DNA from 3 places in the Bacillus sp. URHA0034 genome. Region 1 is predicted to be linked to each of the others. Evidence: riboswitches for the same ligand, from Rfam matches in the RefSeq annotation. Region 1 holds a riboswitch; each other region holds the start of a gene.

Region 1 (2,275 bases):
TGGAATTCTGGTTTGCCTTAATCAAGGTCATCGCGATTGTTGCCCTGATTGTAGTTGGTATTTTCATGATCCTTAAAGGCTTCTCTACTAATTCCGGACCTTCCGCTTTCACGAATTTATGGAAACATGGGGGAATGTTCCCGAATGGAATCAATGGATTTGTATTATCCTTCCAGATGGTTGTCTTTGCCTTTGTAGGAATTGAACTGGTGGGACTTACAGCAGGTGAGACCAAAGATCCGGAAAAAGTCATCCCGAAGGCAATCAATAATATCCCCATTCGCGTGTTTCTTTTCTACCTTGGTGCGCTAGTAGTCATCATGAGCATTTATCCTTGGAACGCCATAAATCCGGCGAAAAGCCCATTTGTCCAAGTCTTCGTTGCAGTTGGTATCGCAGCTGCTGCCGGAATTGTCAATTTTGTCGTCCTAACATCCGCGGCTTCAGCCTGTAACAGTGCGGTCTTCAGTACTAGCCGGATGGTATATTCACTTGCAAAAGATAAAAATGCACCTGAATCATTTGCTAAACTTACGTCACGAAAAGTACCTTCAAATGCCTTGTTCTTTTCAACTGTGGTAATTTTAATTGCTGTTATTTTAAACTATGTTATGCCAGAAGGAGTATTTACACTCATTACAAGTATATCAACTGTATGTTTCATCTTTATTTGGGGAATAACGGTCATCAGCCATTTAAAATACCGTAAAACAAGACCCGACCTGGCAAAAGTCAACCAATTTAAATTACCGCTTTATCCATTTTCCAATTACTTGATCCTTGCTTTCCTAGCCTTCGTTCTTGTCGTGCTTGCTTTAGCGGAAGATACCCGTATTGCCTTGTTTGTTACGCCAGTCTGGTTTATTTTGCTGATTGCTATTTATAAGATACGGAGTATGAATTCAAATCAAGTCGAACAAGCGAATCACAAAACTATACCAGAAAACTAATTAGCATCACCAAGGACAGTCATATTTTTTCATTAATGTTACCGTTTTCAAAAAATAAACAAAAAACGCTTGACTTGAATTCCTTTAACAACTATTCTGAAAATAACAAAAAAATAGAGCGGATGACAGTTGTGGGAGAGTGCACTTTTTACACGCCACCGAAGGAGCAAGTTCCAAAAAAACCCTTGGAATTAATCTCTCAGGTAGATGGAACCACAATTGGACGCAACTCTGGAGAGCGCATATCAATATATGCCACCAAAGGGGAATGTTCTAAACGGAACTAAACTCTCAGGTAAAAGGACAGAGAAGGGATAATGAAGCTTTTAGCTACCCTTCTGCTGTCCTTTTTTGCGTGCAAAAAAAGCAGTGTTTCACTATTAATAACTTGGAATGATGAAGCAGATGAGTCTTCTATTTCGACACACACCGAAGGGTAGCTTGAGCATATTTCAAGGAGGAGTAGGAATGGGATTACAACAAAATGATTCAACCATTTTTGAAGCAATTAGGAAAGAACAGCATCGCCAGCTTCAAACCTTGGAGTTGATTGCATCTGAAAACTTTGTCAGCCAAGATGTGTTAGAAGCAATGGGAAGTGTGATGACCAATAAATACGCGGAAGGCTATCCAGGGAAGCGCTACTATGGAGGATGTGAAGTGGTCGATGTAGCAGAACAAACAGCGATTGATCGCCTAAAAGAGCTGTTTGGTGTCAAATTTGCAAATGTCCAGCCACACTCGGGTGCACAAGCAAATTTTGCTGTATTTTTCGCCCTCCTTCAGCCTGGTGATAAAGTGATGGGGATGAACCTTTCACAGGGCGGTCATTTAACTCACGGAAGCCCTGTAAGTGTTTCAGGCAAATGGTTTGAAATTGTGTCCTATGGGGTACGAGAAGATACTCAATTGATCGACTATGATGAACTCGAGCGAATTGCGAAACAGGAAAAACCGAAATTGATTATTGCAGGGGCAAGTGCTTACCCTAGAAAGATCGATTTTGCGAGATTTAGAGAAATTGCTGATCAAGTCGGCGCAAAATTGATGGTCGATATGGCGCATATTGCAGGACTTGTAGCAGCCGGACTCCATCCATCTCCGATTCCCTATGCCGATGTTGTAACGAGCACTACGCATAAAACGTTAAGAGGCCCGCGCAGTGGCATTATTTTAACAAATGATGAAGAGATCATAAAAGCTATTAATAAATCAGTGTTCCCAGGGATACAAGGCGGCCCGCACATGCACATCATTGCAGCCAAGGCGGTTGCTTTCAAAGAAGCCTTACAGCCAAGCTTTAAGGAATATGCGAAACAAGTGAT
Region 2 (2,275 bases), 4.8 Mb from region 1:
TGCTGTCTTAACGGTTGGGGCAACGAACCTTCCCGATGTACTTGACCAAGCACTGCTCCGTCCAGGCCGTTTTGACCGAAAACTCTGGGTTGATTCCCCTGACTATGATGGCCGAATTGACGTTTTCCAATACTACCTTGAAAAGGTGAAAAGAGACTCTTCTATTACCCCTGAACGGGCAGCACTTGATACCATTGGCTACTCCCCAGCACAAATCAAGCATATCGTTAACGAAGCGGTCGTTATCGCCCATCAACGCGGAGCCCAAGTTACAAGCTATGAAGATTTCCGTGCCGCAATGGAGACCTATGAATGGGGGCTTAAACAGCCGTTAAGGTCCATGAGTGAAGATGAAAAAAGGAATGTTGCTTATCATGAGGCTGGTCATGCCGTCGCACAGTTCCTGCTTAAGCCTCATGCACGAGTATGGAAAGTAACGATTATCCGCAGGGGCGGTGCACTTGGTCTTGCAGCTACTAAGCCAACGCATGAACGATATAATCGCACCGATAAAGAAATATTAGCGGAAATCCAAGTATGTTTGGCAGCACGTGCGGTGGAAGAGGAGTTTTTAAATAAAAAATTAAACGGGGTTACTTCCGACTTGAGACAGGCAACAGAACTAGCCGGTGCCTATCTAGGGATTGTCGGTATGGGTGAGGAATTGTTCAGCTGGCTCGCCGTCGGTTCGCGCACAGATGGTCTTAGAGCGCTGCGCGGCAAAATCAATGAACTCCTAAAGAGTGAAATGACGAAAGTAAAGAAGCTTGTGAATGATAACGCTGATTTTGTTCACAGAATTGCTGAGGAGCTTTTAAAGCGTGGCGATCTAACCGGCGAAGAGATTGAGCATATCTATGTCGGGCTGTATGGTCAAAGCCGAGCTGAAGTTCTAGAATCACAGAATCTAAATTTGCTCGATGCCCCATCTGAGGAAAAAAATGAGTAGAGGAGATTAATGCATTTGAGGTTAGAACTCATCAAGACATCGAAGAAAGTGTCTCAATATGCAGAATATCAAAAATAGATGGTGTTATTCACCATCTATTTTTGTGGGTAAAGCCGGTCTTCCGGGTAAGGTTCTTAGCAGATAATTTTATATGTTGACAATTAGAACAAATACTACTAAAATAATAAATTATTCAGCGATAGTTTGAAATTGATTCACTTTTTCAAACTTACTAACTACATATTTAGCAAGCTATGATTGCTATGGATCACACTATAGCAGGAGCAGCTTCTGGAGAGACCGCACACTTGCGGCGCCGAAGGGTTCACAATCTCAGGCAAAAGGACAGAAGAGTACGAAGACTATTTATTATTCTATCCCAAAAGAGTAATAGATAATTTTTGTTATTCTTACGCCCTGAGAGATTGGAGATATTCCAGTCTCTTTTTTATTGGTTTGCTTCTTGTTCATTGCTTCACAAGTACAAGAAGTACTATTACTACCATTAGGGGGAGTTTTAAGTGGCACAACAAGAATTAAAAAGGGATTTAAAAAACAGACACGTACAACTGATTGCGATTGGCGGTACGATTGGAACAGGGTTATTTTTAGGTTCAGGCAGGGCCATACAGTTAGCTGGTCCATCGATTATGTTTGCCTATGTAATTGTCGGCATCGCCTGTTTCTTTGTAATGAGGGCTTTAGGAGAACTTCTTTTATCAAAAGCAGGTTATAAATCTTTTACAGATATTGCGGAAGACTACATTGGACCATGGGCCGGATTTGTAACGGGGTGGACGTATTGGTTTTGTTGGATCATGACAGCCATGGCGGATATTATAGCCGTTGGTGTATATGTACAATATTGGTTTAATATACCGCAATGGGTTCCAGCCATCGTCTGCCTAGTACTATTATTAGGTTTGAATTTATTAACAGTGAAACTATTTGGCGAATTAGAATTTTGGTTTGCTTTAATTAAAGTCATTACGATTCTTGCTTTAATCGGGATAGGAGTTATTTTATTAGTCATAGGGTTTAAAACAGATGTGGCTGCCGTTTCAGTAAAAAATATTTGGGAATATGGCGGACTATTCCCACATGGTGTGTCAGGTTTCTTACTTTCTTTTCAAATGGTGGTATTTGCCTATGTAGGGGTTGAATTGGTGGGTGTATCAGCATCGGAAACATCAAATCCTCAAAAAAATATCCCGTCAGCGATCAATAAAATTCCGTTAAGAATTCTATTTTTCTATGTGGGAGCACTGTTTATCCTTTTATGTATCAATCCTTGGACACAATTGAATGCAGAAAACAGCCCTTTTG
Region 3 (2,275 bases), 650 kb from region 1:
ATATAGAATCATAAAGATCCTTCTCAGCAGGGGAGAATTCAATCGGAATGGTTTCAACCTGTCTTTTTGTCCATTCGATACCAGTGTCGGCACGGCGATTCCGAATCATGACCTTGTTCACTAATTCTTTTAAATGCTCATCATCATTTAACGAACGGGCATCCCGTTTATATTTTTCATAAAAGGCGGTTTCACTGCCCAGGTGCCCAGGCTTTAGAAGGGAAACAAGATTAAAGATTTCTTCGATTCGGTTTTGGATAGGTGTGGCCGTTAATAACAAACAAAATTTCTTTTTAAGGTTTTGGACAAATTCGTAGTTTTTCGTTTTGTTATTTTTTAGTTTATGGGCCTCATCAATGATAATGAGGTCATAGTCCTGCTTGTAAATAATGTCCCGGTGAGGATCTCGTTTGGCCGTATCAATCGAAGAAACCACGACGTCGCATTGTTCCCAGACATAGCTTTTCCTTTGCGTAATAGCGGGAATAAAAAATTTGCTATTGAGCTCAATGGCCCATTGGGTAACCAAAGAAGCCGGGACCAGTATTAACACCTTTTTTACTAAGCCGCGGATCATATATTCTTTTAGAATTAATCCTGCTTCAATTGTTTTTCCTAGTCCTACTTCATCAGCAAGAATGGCTTTACCATTCATGTTTTCAATCACCTGTTTTGCTGTTTCAAGCTGATGTGGCAGAGGTGTTAAATTAGGAAGATGATTTGGAGCTTGCAAGCCTTCAAACTCAGGGATAACCAAATGCTTTTCCACATCGATTGCTAGTTTAAAAAGCTCCCAATTGCCCCACGGACCATCGTTGTCTATTCTATGTAAAAAATCATCCTGCCAAGAGGAATCAAATTCAATTTCAACTGACATCATTACAGCTCCTTTTCATACAGTGTTGTGTCACGTCTTTTTGCCAATCAAAAGGGATAATGGTGTTTTAATTTTCTATAAATTTATTGCCCAATGTTATAGTTTAATGATAGGATGATAATAGCTTAGAATGTTTTAAATATTTTAATAAAGTAATTTATTTTTTAAGTATAATTAGTATTACCAAATAAAAAATTATTATAATGCGGATGACAGCAAGGGGAGAGACTACGGGACGTAGCGCCGAAGGAGCAAGCAGAAATGTGAATCTCTCAGGCAAAAGAACTCTTGTTCGACGCAGCTCTGGAGAGCGCTGCAATATTAGCAGCCACCCACGGGGAAAACCGCTTTAGGTAAACTTTCTGGTGCAAGGACAGAGACCTTCTTATATTCATAGGGAGGTCTCTGTCCTTTTTTATGTTAAAAAACCTGGTTCATAAATAAGGGGGATTAATGGATGACTGAATTACAACGTACTCCGCTGTTTGAAGTGTATAAAGAATACGGAGGGAAGACCATCGATTTTGGAGGGTGGGAACTGCCGGTCCAATTTTCCAGCATTAAGGAAGAACATGAAGCGGTCCGTACTAAAGCAGGTCTGTTTGATGTCTCTCATATGGGTGAAGTAGAAGTTAAAGGGAAAGATAGTTTACCATTTTTACAAAAAATGATGACTAATGATATTTCAAAAATTAAAAATGGCGGTGCTCAATACACGGCGATGTGTTATGAAAATGGCGGAACCGTCGATGATTTACTTATTTATAAAATGGAGGACGATCATTATTTACTGGTCGTTAATGCTTCCAATATTGAAAAGGACTATAAATGGCTTATGGACCATCTAGAAGGAGAGGTCATCCTTGATAACTTATCCGACAAGACAGCCCAGCTTGCCCTTCAAGGACCGCTTGCCGAAAAAGTTCTGCAAAAGCTCGCTGGACATACAGACTTAAGTCAAATTGGCTTCTTCAAATTTCAGCAAGAGGTCATTTTAAACGATAAAAAGGCACTGGTATCCAGAACAGGATATACCGGTGAAGACGGATTTGAGGTTTACTGTGATGCTGTCGATGCTGTTGACCTTTGGAATGCCATTCTAAAGGCAGGAGAACAAGACGGAGTTCTTCCATGCGGATTAGGGGCACGTGATACCCTGCGTTTTGAATCTGTCCTAGCACTCTATGGACAAGAGCTATCCCCCGAAATTACTCCCTTAGAAGCGGGAATTGCTTTTGCTGTGAAGTTAAATAAGGAAGCTGACTTCATCGGGAAGGAAGCGTTAAAAAAGCAGAAGGAGACTGGTATAACTAGGAAATTAATCGGGATCGAGATGATTGACCGTGGCATTCCACGCCATGGATACCCTGTTTATAAAGGCGAAGAACGTATCGGTGA

Evidence for each region. Region 1 has a riboswitch for glycine ahead of glyA (serine hydroxymethyltransferase). Riboswitches for the same ligand answer to the same signal wherever they lie in the genome.
Region 2: another riboswitch for glycine. It lies ahead of ACZ9EE_RS05075 (amino acid permease); the one in region 1 lies ahead of glyA (serine hydroxymethyltransferase).
Region 3: another riboswitch for glycine. It lies ahead of gcvT (glycine cleavage system aminomethyltransferase GcvT); the one in region 1 lies ahead of glyA (serine hydroxymethyltransferase).

Annotation. Positions count from the first base shown of each region.
Region 1 covers NZ_JBWCDK010000002.1:5,336,468-5,338,742, forward strand. Annotated here, with positions in the region: gene ACZ9EE_RS27940 (amino acid permease) at 1-950, shown strand, start outside; glycine riboswitch at 1,172-1,267, shown strand; gene glyA (serine hydroxymethyltransferase) at 1,419-2,275, shown strand, end outside.
Region 2 covers NZ_JBWCDK010000002.1:579,749-582,023, reverse strand. Annotated here, with positions in the region: gene ACZ9EE_RS05080 (AAA family ATPase) at 1-949, shown strand, start outside; glycine riboswitch at 1,231-1,308, shown strand; gene ACZ9EE_RS05075 (amino acid permease) at 1,471-2,275, shown strand, end outside.
Region 3 covers NZ_JBWCDK010000002.1:4,688,561-4,690,835, forward strand. Annotated here, with positions in the region: gene ACZ9EE_RS24565 (DEAD/DEAH box helicase) at 1-877, opposite strand, end outside; glycine riboswitch at 1,087-1,175, shown strand; gene gcvT (glycine cleavage system aminomethyltransferase GcvT) at 1,335-2,275, shown strand, end outside.